2 linked regions of the Paludibaculum fermentans genome follow. The protein of the gene in region 1 interacts with the protein of each later gene in a pairwise test. Links are inferred from orthologs where the notes say so. Each region holds a gene or a part of one and is shown on either strand. Other genes may lie near its edges.

Evidence for each region.
Region 2: the proteins of ruvA (region 1) and ruvC interact in binary tests that used the Escherichia coli proteins (3 or more experiments, as listed by UniProt). The link is inferred for Paludibaculum fermentans from one-to-one orthologs.

The regions. Positions count from the first base shown.
Region 1 is NZ_CP063849.1:7,788,657-7,798,159, forward strand. The notes cover bases 2,524-5,320. They hold ruvA (Holliday junction branch migration protein RuvA), read left to right. Parts: upstream 2,524-3,519; coding sequence 3,520-4,122; downstream 4,123-5,320. Other genes in these bases: IRI77_RS30900 (metallophosphoesterase family protein), read left to right, coding at 2,524-2,734; IRI77_RS30905 (RsmE family RNA methyltransferase), read right to left, coding at 2,753-3,469; ruvB (Holliday junction branch migration DNA helicase RuvB), read left to right, coding at 4,141-5,193; IRI77_RS30920 (hypothetical protein), read left to right, coding at 5,193-5,320. Also shown: IRI77_RS30890 (PfkB family carbohydrate kinase), read right to left, coding at 1-792; IRI77_RS30895 (metallophosphoesterase), read left to right, coding at 858-2,006; more of IRI77_RS30900, read left to right, coding at 1,994-2,523; more of IRI77_RS30920, read left to right, coding at 5,321-5,843; IRI77_RS30925 (hypothetical protein), read right to left, coding at 5,860-7,197; IRI77_RS30930 (polyphosphate kinase 2 family protein), read left to right, coding at 7,427-8,329; IRI77_RS30935 (glycoside hydrolase family 2 protein), read right to left, coding at 8,334-9,503. UniProt on the Escherichia coli protein: The RuvA-RuvB-RuvC complex processes Holliday junction (HJ) DNA during genetic recombination and DNA repair.
Region 2 is NZ_CP063849.1:4,459,095-4,468,688, reverse strand. The notes cover bases 4,456-7,343. They hold ruvC (crossover junction endodeoxyribonuclease RuvC), read left to right. Parts: upstream 4,456-5,600; coding sequence 5,601-6,086; downstream 6,087-7,343. Other genes in these bases: IRI77_RS17515 (redoxin family protein), read left to right, coding at 6,727-7,343; IRI77_RS17520 (hypothetical protein), read left to right, coding at 6,083-6,730; IRI77_RS17530 (YebC/PmpR family DNA-binding transcriptional regulator), read left to right, coding at 4,822-5,559; IRI77_RS17535 (sugar MFS transporter), read left to right, coding at 4,456-4,699. In the rest of the region: IRI77_RS17545 (DUF1501 domain-containing protein), read right to left, coding at 1-705; IRI77_RS17540 (PSD1 and planctomycete cytochrome C domain-containing protein), read right to left, coding at 717-3,194; more of IRI77_RS17535, read left to right, coding at 3,278-4,455; more of IRI77_RS17515, read left to right, coding at 7,344-8,073; IRI77_RS17510 (phosphopentomutase), read left to right, coding at 8,088-9,257; IRI77_RS38665 (transposase), read right to left, coding at 9,481-9,594.

The sequences.
Region 1 (9,503 bases):
CACCACGGCCTTGGCCAGGTCCTGGTGCGAGGCGGTCTCGGCGTTCACGCCGCGCGAGGCCAGGTAGCCGATGAAGCCGCCCGCGAAGCAGTCGCCCGCGCCCGTCGGATCCTTCAACCCGTGCAGCAGGTAGCCCGGCACGCTGAAGAAGCCGTGCTCATGGAACAGCGTCGCGCCATACTCGCCGCGCTTGATCACCAGCAGCTTCGGGCCCAGCGCCCGCACCGCGGCCGCGGCTTTCTTGAGGTTGCTCTCGCCCGACAGCAGCTTCGCCTCGCTGTCGTTGATCAGCAGGAAATTCCAGCCCTTCAACGTCTCCAGCAGCTCGCCGCGGAAGTCGTTGATCCAGAAATTCATCGTGTCGCCGCCCACCAGGCTCAGGCTGGTCATCTGGTCGCGCACGGTCTTCTGCAGCGCCGGCTGGATGTTGCCCAGCATCAGGTAAGGCTGCTGCTTCTGGCTCGCCGAGAGCTTCGGGTCGAACGTGGCGAACACGTTCAGGTCGGTGGTGAGCGTCTCGCGATCGTTCATATCGGCCGAATAGACGCCCGCCCAGAAGAAGCTCTTGCCGGCCACGCGCTCCAGGCCGTCCAGCCCGATTCCGTGCGCTGCCAGCAGGTCAGTATCTTCCTGGGCGAAATCGTCGCCCACCACGGCGACAATCTCAGTCTTCGTGAAATAGCTCGCTGAAAGTGCGATATAAGTGCAGGCGCCGCCCAGCATACGGTCGACCTTGCCCGCGGGGGTAGTGACTCCGTCATAGGCGACGGATCCAACAACAACAAGAGACATTCCCTCAATTGTAGCCGTACCCCGGGGTCCGCCCAACGCCCGAAGGTACAATGGAAGCAGTAATCATGGAGACATTCCGGCGCTGGGTGCCGCTGATCACGGTCATCTGTTCCTGCCTTTTTCTGCAACGCCTGGTTGCCCTCCGCCTGATGGCCGCCCGTCCGGCCCAGGCGAATCCCAATCTTCGCCGTTTCATCAAGGCAACCCTGATCGTCACTTCCTTATGGCTGGCAGCCGGCCTGCCCATACTCATGGAAGTCCACTTCCGCTGGATGCCGGCTGACCTCGTGGGCTTCCTGCTGGCCGCCTCCCTCTTCTGGATCTGCCTCATCGTCTCGGCCGCCATCTGGTCCGGCTGCCTGCAGCATGCCGAAACCTTCCATCCGGACCGCCGCCGTTTTCTCGCCCTGGGTGCACCCGTCGCCGCCGCGCCCCTGGCCATCGCCGGCTACGGAGCCTATCTCGCCCGCACCTCCATGGTTCAGGAACAGGTGGACCTCCACTTGCCCAACCTCCACCCGGACCTCAACGGCCTCCGCATCGTCCAGCTCACCGACATCCACTTCGGACCCTTCTTTGGTCCCGCCGAACTGCGCCGCGCCATCGGCATGGCGAATGAGTACAAACCCCATCTCATCTTCCTCACCGGCGACCTCGTCACCCGCCGCGGCGACAACATGGAAGGCTGCCTCCAACTCCTGCGCGGCCTCAAGGCAGAGGCCGGCATCTATGGCTGCCATGGCAATCACGAGATCTACGCCGAGGCCCTCGACTACGCCACCACGCAGGGCGCCCGCTACGGCTTCCACTTCCTGCGCCAGCGCGCCGCGCTGCTTCGCTTCGGCCAGGCCCGGCTCAATCTCGCCGGCTTCGACTACCAGCCGCTCCACTCGCCCTACCTGACAGGAGCCGAATCCCTCATCGTGCCCGGCGCCGCCAACCTCCTCCTGCAACACAATCCTGACACCTTCCCTCGCGCCGCCCAGGCCGGTTTCGATGTCACACTATCCGGTCATACACATGGCGGACAGATTAACGTCGAAATCCTGCACGAGAACCTCAGTGCGGCAAGATTCTTCACTCCTTTTGTGCGCGGGCTTTACGAGCGGGACCGAAAACTGGTATACGTGAGCTCGGGTCTTGGCACGGTTGCCATGCCCGTACGTCTGGGAGTTCCGCCGGAAGTCAGTCTGCTTCGCCTGTGCGCCACCTGATTCTCAGTGACATTCATTCGAACCTCGAGGCGCTTCACGCTGTCCTGAGGAACGCGGAAGGTGCGTACGACACCATCGTCTGCTGCGGCGACCTCGTCGGCTATAACGCCGCGCCCATTGAAGTCATTGACTGGGCCCGCAAAACGCTCTCCGCCGTGGTGCGCGGCAACCACGACACCGTCTGCTGCGGCATCGAGGATCCCCTCATGTTCAACTCGGTGGCTCGCGAAGCCGCCCTCTGGACCCTCGACGAGCTGCCGCCCGCCAGCCGTGCCTGGCTCGCCGAATTGCCCGCCGGCCCGCTCACCTTCGACGGCTTTGAAATCGCCCACGGCTCGCCCGGAGGCGAGGACGATTACCTCATCGACACGGTGGACGTCAGCGGGCTCGACCAGATCATGATGCGCAAGATCTGTTTCTTCGGCCACACCCACCTGCAGGGCGGCTGGAGCTGGCAGCGCGGCGGCATCCAGCGCCTGACGAAACCCGCCCTCAGCGAAGACGAGCGCATCATCGATCTCGACCCCGACTTCCTCTACCTGATCAACCCCGGCTCGGTGGGCCAGCCGCGGGATGGCGACCCGAGAGCCGCGTACGCCATCTGGGATTCCGGGAATTCGCTCCTCCGCTACCGCCGCGTGAAGTACGACATCCGCGCCGCGCAGAACCGCATCCACGAAGCCGGCCTGCCTGAGTACCTGGCCGACCGCCTGGCCGCCGGCCGCTAAGGTTGGCGCAGGCGTCTTCTAGGCCCCGCAATCCCATGCAGCCATAATGACCGCAAGACCCGCCACGGCCGCGGTTTCCGCCCGCAGGATCTGGCGGCCCAGGGAAACACTCGTCCAACCGGCTGCGGCCGCCGCCGCCCGTTCCCGATCGTCCCAACCGCCTTCCGGCCCGCACAACAAGCCGATGGTGTCGGTTTGCGCGCGCTGGGCCGGCAGGGCCTTCAGGATCGGTAAGGGGCCCTGCTGCTCTTCCATCCAATACTTGTGATCCAGGACTCGCGGCAGCGCCTGTTCCAGGCGGCAGGGGACGTCGAGTTCCGGGAGCTTCAACCGGCGGGCCTGCTGGCCGGATTCGTAGAGGATCTTGCGCCAGCGCTCCATCCGCTTGGGCGCCGCCTGATCCAGGCCCTTGTCCGTGCGCAGGGCGTAGATGGGCGTGATGCGTTCGACTCCAAGCTCGGTGGCCTTCTCGAGGATCCACTCGAAGTGATCGAACTTGATCAGGGCGGGGAAGAGATGCAGGGCCGCGGGCGGGGTGACTGCTTCCACCGGCGAAAGCAGGTTGAATTGGACTGTGTCCTTGCCGAAGTCAGCGATCTCGGCCAACCAGATACTTTCGAAATTGGAGATCTCGTAGCGCTGGCCGCGCTCGGCTCGCAGCACCTTGCGGACGTGCTGCGCGGCCTCACCGCGCAGGGTCGCCTGCTCCCCCCGGACCTCCTGCACATAGAACATTCGACGCGCCATTTCCTACCAGAGTACCCGTTTGTTAGACTGCGGAGGCAATGATCGCTCACCTGCGCGGCATCCTGATTGAGAAGCATCCGAACCAGGCCATTGTGGAGGCCGGCGGGGTGGGCTACGACGTGCAGATCTCCGTTTCCACCTACAGCGCGCTGCCGGAGGTCGGGGCCGAGGTGAAGCTCCGGATCTTCACCAACGTGCGGGAAGACGCGATCCAGCTCTTCGGGTTTCGCGAGGCGATGGAGAAGTCGCTGTTCGAGAAGCTGATCAGCGTGTCCGGGATCGGTCCCAAGCTGGCGATTACGACGCTGAGCGGCGTGGCGGCTCCTGACCTGGTGCGGATCATCCGCGCCGGGGAAGTGGCGATGCTGACGCGGGTGCCGGGCATTGGGAAGAAGACAGCCGAGCGCATCGTGTTGGAACTACGGGACAAGATGGAAGGGCTGGGCGCGGCTCCAGCGGCCACGGCGAAGGGGCCGGCGGCGGTGATCCTGAGCAGCGAGCAGTCGGATGTGGTGAGCGCCCTGGTCAACCTGGGCTGCCAGCAGCCGGCGGCCGAAGCAGCGGTCAGGAAAGCGGCGGCGGAACCGGGGATCAGCGGCTTCGAGCCATTGTTCCGGCGCTCGATGGAACTGTTACGTTAACCTGATAGTTTGCCTGCCATGCCGGATTCCAGCCAGTCGCGCCGAATTGTATCGCCTGCCGCCACGGACGAAGAGATCCAATTCGAGGCCAGCCTGCGCCCCAAGCGGCTGGACGATTTCACCGGCCAGGCCAAGGTCAAAGAGCTGCTAAGTGTCACGATCGAAGCGGCCAGGCGGCGCGGCGAGGCGATGGACCACGTGCTGCTGATCGGGCCTCCCGGTTTGGGTAAGACCACGCTGGCCAACATCGTTTCCCAGGAGTTGGATGTCCCCTTCGATCTGACGTCAGGTCCGATGCTGCAGAAGAAGCTCGACCTGACGGGCATCCTGTCGAACATCCGCAACCGGCAGGTCTTCTTCATCGACGAAATCCACCGGCTGCTGCCGGATATCGAGGAAGTGCTGTATTCGGCCCTGGAGGATTTCCGGGTGGATATCGTGATCGGGCAGGGACCGGGGGCGAGGACGCACTCACTGCCGATCGCCCATTTCACAGGGGTGGGGGCGACGACTCGGCAGGGCCTGTTGAGCGCTCCGCTGCGCGGGCGGTTTGGCCTGATCCTGTACCTGAAGCACTACGACGTGCCCGAGATGCAGAAGATCGTGCATCGCACGGCGAGCCTGTTGGGGACTCCGATTGACACGGATGCGGCGGAAGAGGTGGCGCGCCGGAGCCGTGGCACTCCGCGTATTGCGAACCGGCTGCTGCGGCGGGTCCGGGACTATGCGCAGGTGCGGGCCGAGGGGCATGTCGACCTGAAGGTGGCGCGGATGGCGCTGGACCTGTTGGAAGTCGACCGGTTCGGGCTGGACGAGATCGATAAGAAGATCATGCTGACCGTGCTGGAGAAGTACGGCGGCGGTCCGGTGGGGCTGAGCACGATTGCCGCCTCGACGGACGAGGAGCCGGACACGATCGAAGAAGTGTACGAGCCCTACCTGATGCAGTTGGGGTTCCTGGACCGGACGCCGCGCGGGCGCATGGCCACGGAACGGGCCTTCGAGTACTTCAATGTGCCGCGGCGGCCGATGGGCTGGGGCATGGGTCCGAATCAACCGAAGCTTTTCTAATGACAGAATTCAAACATCTGGTGCTGGTTCCGGGCCATGCGGTATGGAACCTGCGCGAGGACCCGGCGCTCGACTCCTCGTGGTATCTGAAGCCTTACCAGAACAACGAGCCGAAGTACTTTCTCGAGCACATCAAAGCGGGCGTGGAAGCCGCGGCGCAGGACCCGGAAGCGATTCTGGTGTTCTCGGGCGGGGCGACGGATCCGGAGGCGGGTCCGATCACCGAGGCGCTGGGGTACTGGCTGATCGCCGACTGGTATGAGTGGTGGGGGCATGGCGAGGTGCGGGCGCGGGCCGTGTTGGAGGAGTTCGCGCTGGACTCATTCCTGAATGTGCTGTGCGGGCTGTACCGGTTCCAGGAACTGCAGGGCGAGTGGCCGTCGAAGATCACGGTGTGCGGCTGGGGCTTCAAGCGCCACCGGATTGCCGATTTGCACCGCAAGGCGCTGGGCTGGACGAAGCCGTTTCACTATGTCGAGGTGAACGATCCGCCGAACCTGGCCGAGGTGCGGCAGCGGGAAGCGGCGACGTGCCGGGAGTTTGAGGCGAGTCCGTGGGGCGAAGAGGGTCCGATCGCCGAGAAGCGGAAGATGCGCGATTACTACGTGCGCGTGCCGGGCTACGACATGAGCGATCAGAGCTGGCGGTGACGGGGCGCCCGGCCGTCTACCAGAGGGCCGGCAGCATCGACAGCGTGGACGCCACGATTCGTTCACCCTCTACCATTGGTTTTGCGCACAACCGTCCGTCCGGGCAGGGCATCACCTGGTACAGGGGCAGATCGCGGCTCTTCACGGCGTAGTCTCCACGCCCGGCGTAGGCCGTGTCGACGGGGTCATGCATGACGATCCGGTTCGGCGCCTTGGCCTGCACCTGGAAGGCGAGGGACCCGGGTTCGTAGTTCTGATAGCTATAACAGTGCCCAATGCACGGGCGTTCCAGCGGGTGGCTCCAGAGGATGGTCCGGCTGGTCCAATCGTGCAGGGAGCACACCACGCGAGTCCCCTGGGGCAGCGGCCTGACGGCGGCGGCCACCTGATCCTCCCACCAGTTCAGTGCCCTGGTATCCACATAGAGGAAGGAGAACTGCAGTACGGCCACAGCCGCCAAACCGATCTTCTGCCATTTCAAAGGCGGAACCTGGCTGAGCATCACGCAGATGAGTACGGCGAACGGCAGGGTCATGCGTTCCGTAATGAAGGAAAGCGCCATCCGGTAGCCGCCCAACTCCACCCGGGTGGGCGCAACCAGGATGGCGATCGACATGACCGCGCACAACTGCACCAGCACGTTGCCGAGGAACTTCTTCATCGGCCAGGTGTAGAGCAACCTCAGCAGGAGGAAGCCCCACAGCATTCCCAGGACGGTTGCGGGTGCAATGTACTTGGGGCCGAACACCCAGACCTGGTCAATGGCGGACATCTCCAGAATCTGGTGGAACGTGGAAAGGGTCTTGTACCGCAGGTCGATCAACACGCGGCCGGCCAGGACCGCCACGATCGCAGCAGCGGGCAGCCAGAGTGCATACCTTTCGGGCAGCCGCCGCGCGATCCAGACATAGGCGAGCACGCCGCAGCACCAGGCGACGGGAATGGCGTGGGCTACATAGGCGACGGCCAGCAGCGCCGCGGCGGCGGCGAGCTTTGGCGGCTTGGGGTTCCACGCCAGCGCCAGCGCCCAGAAGGCGAGCCCGCTGGAAAGATAGAAATTGAAGAGGCCGTTGTGAAACGCCCAGCCATAGGCCAGCATGGCCACGCAGGGCAGGAATGTCCATTCGCTGCTTCCGCTCGCACTTCGAATCCAAGCCACCGCGCCCCAGAAGAGAATCAGCACGGCCAACGGCACACTGAGATGCTCCGCCAGGCTCGAGCCGCCCATTAGTGTGAGCTGCAGCAGGATCCGATCGAACAGCACGTTGGTGGTGGGGCTGGCCAGTTCCAGTCCGTCCGCCCGGCCCGCCAGGATCTCCGTGCCCAGCCACGCGTTGTACAGGTGACTGGACAAGTCGCCGGCCTGAATCCTGTTGTGCCAGAAACAGGGGATCAGCAAGGCAAGGGAGATCAGGACCACTTGAAGTCGTTTGCGAAGCACCTGTCCATATTAGCCAGTTTGGCCGCGGCCGACGGCCCGGCGTGAGGCCGGCTTCCCGGCACCGTTGACTCCTTCCGCCCCATCTCCGATACTCATCAGCAGCGGGCCCACCAGCCCGCTTCACTTTTTTGGAGGAAGCCGAATGAAGAAGCAGGAGGGTGGCAGGATCGACAGTTTCGTGGACAGGATGATCGTCCCGCCCGGCCGGAAGAGGCTGTCCGTCACCAAGGATTTCGATGCTGCCTGGAAGCCGAAATCCATGGACAAGAAGCAGGCAACGGCTGCCCTGGAGGAGGGTATCCGGCTGCTGGTCGAGTTCCAGGACAAACTCTATGCGCAGGATAACTATGCGTTGCTGGTCATCTTCCAGGCCATGGATGCCGCCGGCAAGGACGGCGTCATCAAGCATGTGATGAGCGGCCTGAATCCGCAAGGCTGCCAGGTGTACAGCTTCAAAGCGCCGTCCACTGAGGAACTGGATCACGACTACCTCTGGCGCTGCTACAAGGCCCTGCCCGAGCGCGGCCGCATCGGCATCTTCAATCGCTCGTACTACGAGGAGGTGCTCATCACCAAGGTGCATCCCTCCATCATCGAGAGCCAGAAGCTTCCGCCTCACCTCAAGGACAAGAAGATCTTCCAGCGCCGCTACCGCGAGATCAACAACTTCGAAGAGTACCTGCACAACAACGGCATCGTGGTCCTTAAGTTCTTCCTGAACGTCTCACGCGACGAGCAGAAGAAACGCTTCCTCGAGCGCATCGACCGCGAAGAGAAGAACTGGAAGTTCTCCGCCGCCGACGCCAAGGAGCGCGGCCACTGGGATGAGTACATGCAGGCCTACGAAGACTGCCTGGTTGCCACCAGCACCAAAGAAGCGCCGTGGTATGTCATTCCGGCTGACAACAAATGGGTCTCCCGGCTCGCCGTGGCGCGCATCATCTACCAGACCCTGAAGGGCCTGAAGCTGCACTACCCCACGGTGTCGGAGCCCCAGAAGCAGGCGCTGGCCGAAGCCAAACGCATGCTGGAGGGCGAAAACTAGCGCGCTACCTCAGCCGGTCGTTCATCTTCTTCAGCTCTTTCACGTCGAACTTGGGCTTGCGGTCGTAGGTCATCAGGCCGTTGATCTCCTGCTCCACATCGGTGATCTGCGTGTAGCAGATGCCGATGATCGGGCTCTGGGCGATGGCGTCGAACTGCCCGCTCAGACGGTTCAGCGCGGCTTCCGGCGTCTTCTCGACGCCCGAGTAGCCCCATGCCTCGTCCGGCACCTTGGAGCCTGGAAGGATGTACGCAATTCCGCCAAACTCGCTCAGGTATAGGGGCGACCCGTTGTACACATTGCCCGGAGCCAGGTAATTCACCCCATGCGGCGGCAGCGCCGCACCTGGCTTCACCTCCACCTTCGCCCAGCGAGCCTTCAAGTCACCATAGTTCGCCGTATAGTCGTGCACCGCGAACAGGTCTGTCGCCTCCGTGTGCTGCCAGCCTTCGTTGTCGATCACCAGCCGCGAGGGATCCATCGATTTCGTCATGTGGTACAGCGCCCGCAGGTGGCTCTGCTGCCGCGGGTCCGTCACATCCGGAACACCCCAACTCTCGTTCAGCGGCGCCCAGATGATGACGGACGGGTGGTTGATGTCCCGCTCCACCGCTTCCAGCCACTCCTTCTGGAACCGCTGCACGTACTGCTCATCGAACAGGTACGCGTTGGCCATTTCGTCCGACACCAGGAAGCCCATCTTGTCGGCCCAATACAGAAAGCGCGGATCCTCCAGCTTCTGGTGCTTGCGTGCCCCGTTGAAACCCATCTCCTTGGTCATCCGGATGTCGTACTGGATCGCCTCGTCGGACGGCGGCGTCAACAGGCTCTCCGGCCAGTAGCCCTGGTCGAGGACGAATTTCAGGTACACCGGCCGCCCGTTGAGGGTCACCTTGCCGTTCTCGAGGGCGACTTTGCGGAAACCGAAGTAGCTCTGTACCGTGTCGACCACCGTGTCGCCCTTCTTCAACTGCAGCGTCACGTCATAGAGGTTCGGCCGCTCCACTGACCACAATCGCGGGCTCCGCACAAAGGCGCCCGCCGCCGCATACTTCCCGTCGGAAGCTGCGCCCGTGCCCGTGGCCACCACGGTTTCTCCGTTCTTTATCGTGTAGGACAGGGTCAAGCCCGGCTCAGGGTTCGCGATCCGCGTCTGGAAATCCACTGCGCCTGA
Region 2 (9,594 bases), 3.3 Mb from region 1 along the record:
CCCTTGCCGTTCGCTCTCGTCCGTAATAAACCCGGCCTCCTTCGGCGGACGTAAATCGTGAATCGGCGTAGGCGTGCCCACGCGGATCGTCGTCGCCTGATTGGACGCGGGCAGGAATCCGGACGACCAGTTGGCCGCCCCGTTCGGCGGCATCCCACGCGGGTCCGGCAGCACCACGAAGTCCGGCAGGTTCTCGGCCTCGCTGCCCAGCGCATACGAGACCCACGCTCCGGCGCTGGGAAAACCCGGTAGGATGAACCCCGTATTCTGCATGAATGTGGCGGGCCCGTGCACGTTCGACTTCGCCATCATCGACGCCACAAACGCGATGTCGTCGACACAACCCGCCGTGTGGGGGAGCAGGTCGCTCACCCACTTGCCGCATTGCCCGTACTGCTTCCAGCCCCACGGACTCGGCATCACCACGCCCGGATTGCTCTGGAACAGCTCCACCTTCTCGCCCGGATCCCAGGCCTGCCCGCCCTTCTGGATCAGCAGCGGCTTGTAATCGAAGGTGTCGCACTGGCTCGCCGCGCCCGACATGAAGAGCTGGATCACGCGCTTGGCCCGCGCCTTGTGGTGCAGCCCGCCGTTCAGCTCAGGCCGGCCCTTGCCGCTGGCGGCCGCGTTGCGCGCCAGCATATGCGCCAGGGCAACCCCGCCCAGCCCGCCGCCATGGTTCCACAGAAAAGTTCGACGGTTCATTCCGGCGCTCCTCAATCGATGAACAGAAACTCGTTGGTGTTGAACAGCACGCGGCAGAAGTTGGCGAGCCCCTGCTGCTGGGCGTACTTCGCGTAGAGCTCCAGCTCGCGCTCCGTCGCTTCCCGGCCCAGCGCCAGCCGGATCGCCTCCCGCACCTGCGCCGCCGCATCGGACTCCCGCCCGCGCAGCAGCTCCGCGAAGTGCTCCGACATGCGCAGGACAAAGATGTTGTTCCACGCCGCCAGCGCCTGGATCGCGGTAATCGTGGTCGACCGCTTCGGCGTCAGCACCGATGGATCCGGGCAGTCCAGCCGCTCCAGGAACGGATCCGGCACGCTACGCACAATCAGGCGGTAGATGCTGCGGCGGTAGGCTCCGGGACTGTCCGGATCGAACCGGGCATAGTCGTACACCGGCGAGTGATCGTCCTTGAAGAAGAACATCTGCACCGGCGGCCCGCCGGCGGTGAGATCGATCTTGCCCGACACGGCCAGCACCGAATCGCGAAACGCCTCGGCGTCGAGCCGCGTGCGGTTCATCCGCCACAACAGCCGGTTGTCGGCATCGACCTTCGCGCCGTCCTCGCGTTGCGCGGACGCCTGCTGATACGCCGCGCTGGTCACGATCAGCCGGTGTAACTGCTTCAGCGAGCCGTGCGCCTCGTCGCGGAACCAGACGGCCAGCCAGTCGAGCATCTCGGGATGCGACGGTTTGGCGCCCATGCGTCCGAAGTCGCTGGCCGTCTCCACAATGCCCGTGCCGAAGTGATACTGCCAGACGCGATTCACAATCGATCGCCAGGTCAGCATGTTGTCCTTGGCGGTAATCCACTGCGCCAGTGCCGCGCGGCGCCTGCCTTCGTCGTTGGGATCCGCCAGCTCGAACCTCGCCTGGAGTCCGGACACGCAACTCAGGCCCGCCGCAAACGCCGGATTCCCGGGAGCGCGCACATTGCCTCGCCCCAGCACGGTCACCGGACGCGGCTGCAGCGCCGGCCGGAACGTACCCGCCCGTTGAAAGTAGCTCGCCGGAGCGTACACCAGCCGCGGCTTCGGCAGCGCCTTCAACTGCTCGTCAATCGGCGCGAACTCGGCCTTGACCCGCTCGATCGCTGCATACGTTTCAGGCCCGACGATCGCGTCGACCAGTTGCTTGCGCTTCGCCCGGTCGGCCGTGCGGCGCGTCTCCAATTCCTGCTTCTGCGCGGCCTCGGCCGGCGTCTTGGGTTCGCCCATATGAGTGATCAGCAGGCTGGCGTCCTGGATCGAGCTGTCCAGCGCCTCAATCGCCGGACTCGTGGCGAACTCCACCTTGTCCAGCAGCGGATCCAGCCGCCGCTGAATCGCCTGCTTCTGCTGCAGCAGCGCCTGCCTCTTCTGGAACAGGGCCGGATCGTCGTCGAACGGGCGGTCGGCACGATCCACACCGGCAAACACCGCCTGCAGGTTGTAGTAGTCCTGCTGTGGGATGGGATCGAACTTGTGATCGTGGCAGCGCGCGCAATGCGCGGTCATAGAAGTGAAAGTGGAGACGGTGGTGGCCACCATATCGTCTCGATCGAGGACCCGCGTCAGGTCCTTGTCGACCGTCCCTTCCCGCAACTCCTGATGGCCGACGAAATCCCAGGGACCGGCAGCCAGGAAGCCCGTCGCCACCAGCGCCTGCGGATCCGTTGGGAACAGCGCATCCCCCGCGATCTGCTCCTGCACAAAGCGCGCGTAAGGCTTGTCTTCGTTGAAGGCGCGGATCACCCAGTCGCGATACGGCCAGGCGTTCAGCCGCGGCTTGTCCTTGTCGTAGCCATGCGATTCGCCATAGTGCATGACGTCGAACCAGTGCCGCGCCCAGCGCTCCCCATACCGCGGCGACGCCAGCAGCCGGTCCACCACCTGTGCGTAAGCATCCGGAGACTCGTCCTTCACGAACGCGCTGACCTCCGCCGGCGTCGGCGGCAGTCCAATCAGATCCTGGTACACTCGCCGGATCAGCGTGCGCCGCCCCGCCGGCTGCGACGGCGAAAGCGTGTTCGCCCGCAGCTTGTCGAGGATGAACGCATCAATCGGATTCTGGATCCAGGGGTCCTTCAAATTCGGCGGCTGCACGGCCTGCAGCGGCTTCAACGACCACCAGGCCTGCGTCGTGGCGGCGCCGGAGGAATCGTCCCTGGCCCCCTCCTCGATCCAACGCCGGATGGTGGCGACTTCGGCGGCGCTCAGCGGAGCCCCGGCCTTCGGCATCCGCGGCTTCTCGCCGCTGATCACCTGAACCAGCAGGCTGGCATCCGCCTGCGCCGGTTTTACCGCCGGACCCGACACCCCACCCCGCAGCAGCGACGGCACCGAGGCGGCGGAGAACTGCCCGCTGGCATTGCGCGCGTTGTGGCACATCTGGCAGCGCTCAGCCAGGATCGGCTGGACGCTGCGCTGGTAGCTCACCGGTTCGGCGGCATGGACGGAGAGTACCCAGAGGACAAGGAAAGCAGCCCGCATTGGTGAACAGCATATCAACCGGTGCCGTCAAGATGGGGCGCGCAAAGGAGGGGGCGATCGTTGATAGACTCTTTCCAATCGCCATGAGCAATACCAAGAAGAGTATCTTCGTCACCGCCGACGGCCAGAATCTGATGTTCACGTTTATCCTCATCAGTTCCCTGTTCCTGCTATGGGGTTTCTGCAACGGGATGATCGACGTGATGGACAAGCACTTCCAGGAGGAACTGGGTCTGTCCAAGTCGCAGTCGGCATGGGTCCAGTTCGCGCACTATCTTGGCTACTTCCTCATGTCCATTCCGGCCGGCTGGCTGGCCACGAAGCTCGGCTATAAGGGCGGCATCGTGATGGGACTCTTGATCGTCGCGCTGGGCGGCTTCTGGTTCATCCCCGCCACGCACATCAACTCGATGGTTCATGAAGGCCGTGTCTCCGCCAACCTGGCATTTGTGGCTTTTTTAACGGGTGTTTGCGTTATCGCTACCGGCCTCACCTTCCTTGAGACCATCGCTAATCCATACACAACCGTACTCGGCGATCAGCGCTTCGCCGCCACCCGCATCAACCTCGCCCAGTCCTGCAATGGCGTCGGCTGGATCTTTGGACCCATCGTCGGCAGCATGTTCTTTTACGGCAAGGACGCCGCCGGCCGCAGCACCGGCAGCGAGACCCTCTACATCCCGTACATGTACATCGCCATCTTCGTCATCGTCCTCGCCGTCATCTTCTACTTCTCCAACATCCCCGACATCAAGGGCGAAGACGACTACCATCTCGACGACTCCGCCGCCCCCGTCTCCCACTCCATCTGGTCGCATCCCCACTTCGTCATGGCCGTGATCGCCCAGTTTCTTTACGTCGCCGCCCAGGCCGGCATCTTCAGCTTCTTCATCAACTACATGACCTCCGAACTGCCCACCATCCCGGCCTCCTGGCCGGAGCATCTCGCGGGCGTGGGCTCCAGCGTGGGCTTCCTGCGCGATTGGCTCTCCGGTTGGTTTGAACCGAACAAGGCGGGTGTCCTCACCATGAGCAACAAGGGTGCGTCGAACCTCGCCTCCCTCGGCTCCATCTGCTTCCTGATCGGCCGCTTCAGCGGAGCCGGCATTCTCCGCAAGTATTCAGCGCATAAGGTGTTAGGCCTCTACGGAGCCATGAACGTCCTGGCCACCTTCCTGGTCTTCCTCAAGCTGGGCTGGATCTCGGTCATCTGCGTCTTCCTCAGCTACTTCTTCATGTCGATCATGTTTCCCACTATCTTCGCCCTGGGGATCTTCGGCCTCGGCGCCCGCGCCAAGAAGGCCTCTTCTTTCATCGTCATGGCCATCATGGGGGGAGCCCTGCTTCCCAAGCTGATGGGCTGGGTCGCCGACGAGTTCGACATGTCCCGCGGCTTCATCGTGCCGGCCGTCTGTTTCGCCTTCGTGGCCTTCTATGGATACAGCTGGCCCAAATTCAGCAAGTCGGACTCTCTCAACCGCGCAGTCCCGACAGCCGGTCATTGAGTCGGAAGCATCCGTCCCAAGAGGCCATATCCGGCTAGGCACTCCGGGTCGCATTTGCTATCCTGTCCCTTTGGGCCGTAGTGCGCCCGCATGCAGTCAGTTAAAGAGCCAGAGGTAGAGCAATGTCCGGACACTCAAAGTGGGCGACGATCAAGCACAAGAAGGCCTCGTTGGATGCCAAGCGCGGCAAAACGTTTACGCGGCTGATCAAGGAAATCGTGATCGCGGCGCGTAGCGGCGGCGATCCCGACAGCAACGCTCGCCTGCGTACGGCAATCACCGCGGCCAAAGCCGTTTCGATGCCCGCCGAAAACATCAAACGCGCCGTCATGCGCGGCACTGGCGAACTCGAAGGCGGCCAGATCGACGAAATCATGTTCGAAGGCTACGGTCCGGGTGGCGCCGCCATCATGGTCTCCACGGCTACCGACAACCGCAACCGTACCGTCAGCGAAATGCGCCACATGTTCTCCAAGCAGGGCGGGAACATGGGCGAAGTGGGCTCCGTGGCCTGGATGTTCGACCGCAAGAGCCAGATCCTCATCGAGAAGGAAAAGGCGACGGAAGACCAGTTGATGGAATTCGCGCTCGACGCCGGGGCCGACGACGTGCGCGACGAAGGCGAAAACTGGGAGATCCTCTCCGCGCCGGAATCTCATCACACGGTGCTCGAGGCGCTATCCAAGGCCGGCATCCCCACCGTGGAAGCGGAAATCGCCATGATCCCCAAGAATCTGGTCGAAGTCGATGCCAAGCATGCCAACGCGATGATGAAGATCATGGACCTGTTGGAAGAGCACGACGATGTCCAGAACGTTTACACCAACGCTGACTTCGGCGACGAAGAAGCGGAAGACTAAGCGAAGGGTCAACAACGAAACCACGGCCAATTGAGGGGCGCGTGCGCATCCTGGGCATCGACTGCGGCAGCCAATTTACCGGTTACGGCGTCATCGATACGGACGGCACGCGCCATCGCCTCGTCGAAGCGGGTGTCATCCGCACCAGCGCCAAAGATCCCTTTAGCGCCCGTCTCCTGACCATCGGTTCGCGCCTGCGCGAAATTGCGGCCGAGTTCGCGCCCGATGAGGCCGCGGTCGAAGATACCTTCACCTCCGTCAACGTTCGTAGCGCCCTGAAACTAACCCACGTCCGCGGCGTCGCCATGTTCGTGCTGGCCGAAGCGGGCATGGAAGTGGCCGAGTATCCGCCGGCGCAGGTGAAAATGGCCGTGGCCAGCAATGGCCGGGCCGAAAAGGAACAGGTCCAGTGGATGGTGCGCGTGCTGCTGGGGCTCTCGGAACCCATTGCCTCGCTGGACGCGTCTGACGCATTAGCGGTCGCCCTCTGCCATGCCATGCGGCGGCCCGTGAAAGTCGCCCTATGAAACTTCTGCTCCTACTGTGCTTCAGCCTCGCCGCGTTCGCGCAGGATGCGCCCCAGCTCTTCTATTCCAAGAAGTTCCCCGGCAGCAAGCCGGAATACCAGGAAATCCGGCTCGACCGCACCGGCAAGGCGGAGTACCGCGAAGGACCCGACGAAGACAACCCGATCGTTATGAAGCTGAAGCAGGCGGACATCGACGAGATCTTCGCCCTCAGCGACAAGTTGGGCCACTTCGACCATGAAGTGGAGTCCGGTCTCAAAGTGGCTCGCATGGGCGAGAAGCTGCTGCGCTGGAAGCAGGGCTCCGAGACGCATGAGGTGAAGTTCAACTACTCCGCCGACACCGATGCCCAGGCCATCTACGACTGGTTTGAGCGCATGTGCGAATCCGCCCAGCTCTTCATCGATCTGGAACGCGCCGCCCGCTACGACAAACTCGGCGTCAATCAGGCGATCCTCAAGCTGGAAGCCGCCTGGGACCGCAAGCGCGTCGTCGGTGTGGAAGTCTATCTGCCCCTGCTCGACCGCATCACCAAGAACGAAAGCTATCTGAACATGGCGCGCGAACGGGCCGACCGCCTGGCCGTTACCTTCCGCAATCCACCGCCCCCACCCAAGCAGGGCGGGGAAGCGAAGCCTCAATGAAAACACTCTTCCTGATCGTCCTCTCCTCCTCCGTCCTCCTGCTCGGGCAGTCGAAGCCCCCGGCCAAAGCGCCGTCTGCCAGGAAGGCTGAGAAAGCTGAGCCTGCCCAGCAGCCGGAACCGGCGGAGAAGCAGGCGGACGATCCGGCCGCCAGGGAGAATCAGGAACTGGAACGCTCCCTCGGCGAATCCGGCGGCAGCCCGGTGGAGTACACCCGCGCCCTCGAACGCCATTTGAAGAAGTACCCGGACTCCGCGCGCCGTCAGGAGATCATCCGCGTCCTCGCCCAGGCGGCCGTGGAAAATCGTGACAAGGCGCGCCTGGTGCTCTACGGAGTCCCCGCCATTGAGAGCGGCGCGCGCGGCGGCGCCATCCTCGACAATGTCACCCGCACCCTGCTCGACCGCGACGACAAAGAGAGCGCCGAAAAGGCCTTGAAGTACTCGCGCATGCTCGTCGAAATGGTGAGCGACCAGCGCAAATCGCAGCTCGAATCCAAGGAGCCCGGCTCCGGCCGCGGCCGCCGCCTGGATGAAACCGAATACGCCCTCACTCGCGCTTACACTTTCGAAGCGCGCGCCCTCAGCAACCTCGCCCGCTTCGATGAAGCCCTGGAGGCGGCCAGGAAGGGCTGGGCGGTCTGCCCGACGGCCGAAAACGCCTTTGAGCGCGCGCGCCTGCTGGAAAAGGCAGGCAAGCCGAAGGATGCGCTGGAGTCGCTGGCCGAGGCCTTGGCCCTCAACGACGAGCGCACCGCGCCCACCGACGCAGCCAAGGAAGGCGCCCGCCTGGGCGAACTCTCCAAAAAGGCCTTCGGCGACGAGAACGGTTTCGGCGCCGTTGCCCTCGCCGCCTACCAGCGTGTCGGCCAGGCCACGACGGCCCGCCAGGCCCGCCTGAAGCAGTTCGACCCCAATTTCGGCGCCAAGGCGCCTGCGGACTTCACCCTCGGCGGCGTTTCGGGCGAGCCCGTCTCCATCACCAGCCTGAAGGGCAAGGTCGTGATTCTCGACTTCTGGGCCACCTGGTGCGGCCCGTGCCGCGCGCAGCATCCGCTCTATGAGCAGGCCAAGCTGCGCTTCAAGGACAACCCGGATGTCATCTTCCTCAACGTGTCCACCGACGAGGATCGCGGGGCCGTCAAGCCCTTCCTGGAAGCCCAGAAGTGGAAGGGCCAGTTCCTCTACGAGGATGGGTTGGCCGTGCTGCTGCGCATCAACTCCATCCCCACCACCGTCATTCTCGACCGTCAGGGCGCCGTGGTCAGCCGCATGAACGGCTACATCGCCGATCGCTTCGTCGACATGCTCAGCGACCGCATCCGCGACGCTCTCGAAAACTAACCTGGAGAATCGATATGGCCTTTCGCCGAATCGCGTGGATTGTTCTGGATAGCGTTGGCATCGGAGCCATGCCAGACTGGCAGGCCTTCGGCGACGACAGGGCCGGCGACACGCTGGGCCACTGCGCCAGCCTGAGGCCGCTCCACCTGCCCAATCTCTGCTCGTTGGGCCTGGCCAACATCCGCCCGTTCGACCATCTCACGGCCGCCTCAGCGCCACGAGGTTCCTTCGGACGCTGTACGCTGGCCTCCCCCGGCAAGGACACCACCACCGGGCATTGGGAGATGGTCGGCATTCATCTGTCGAAGCCGTTTCCGCTCTATCCCAACGGCTTTCCGGCCGATCTGATGGCCGAATTCGAACGCCGCATCGGCCGCGGCACGCTGGGCAATTACGCCGCTTCCGGCACCGAGATCATCAAGCAACTCGGCGACGAGCATCTGGCCACGGGCAAGCCCATCGTCTACACCTCGGCCGACAGCGTCTTCCAGATCGCGGCGCACGAGGGCGTCATCCCGATCCCCGAGCAGTACCGGATCTGCGAAATAGCGCGGGCATTACTGACCGGCCCGCACGAAGTGGGGCGCGTCATTGCGAGGCCGTTCGAGGGCGTCTCTCCAAACTTCACCCGAACAACCAACCGCCACGACTATGCGGTGCCTCCGCCCGAAGGTATGTTGCTGGACCAGCTATCCGCGCACGGCGTGCCGGTAGTGAGTGTCGGCAAGATTGCGGACATCTTCCTGGGGCGCGGTGTGACGAGGTCGCTCAAGACGAAGACGAATGCGGACGGCATGGCGAAGACCCTGGAGGCGTTGGCGTCGATCGAGAGCGGCCTGGTCTTCGTAAACCTGGTCGACTTCGACATGCTCTTCGGACACCGCAACGACCCGGAAGGCTATTCCAAGGCCTTGGAAGCAGTCGATGCCTGGGTGCCTCAACTCGAAGCAGCGTTAGGCCCGGAGGATCTGGTGGTGCTGACCGCGGATCACGGCTGCGACCCAACGACGCCGTCAACGGATCACAGCCGCGAATACGTGCCGCTCATTGCCTTTGGTCCGAAAGCCCAATCGGGAGCAAACCTGGGCACCCGAGGCTCCTTGGCGGACATCGGCCAAACGGTAGCGGAGAACTTTGGAACGAGCATCAAAACCGGAACCAGTTTCCTGCCGTCGATACGCTGACAAGTTCTCGCGCACCGGTCCGCCGGCCGCACCCGCCATTCCGGCCGCCCCTCCGCCACTCAAAGTTCGCATCAACCAGGAGGGCGGACCCCCTGGTCGGCAGGCGACCCCCCGGTCGCCTCTTCCCCACCCAAGGAACCACGCCGCAATCAACCAGGAGGGCGGCCCCCCTGGTCGGCAGGCGACCCCCTGGTCGCCTCTTCCCCACCCGGGAACCCCGCCGCTATTCCCCTGGGCCAGCGAACCCTGCATTCGCCTTACCAGCACTGGACCAACGATACTCTTCGATCTCCCTAGCCAGTCCAGCTCGAACTGGATTCCCCTCAATATACGCACG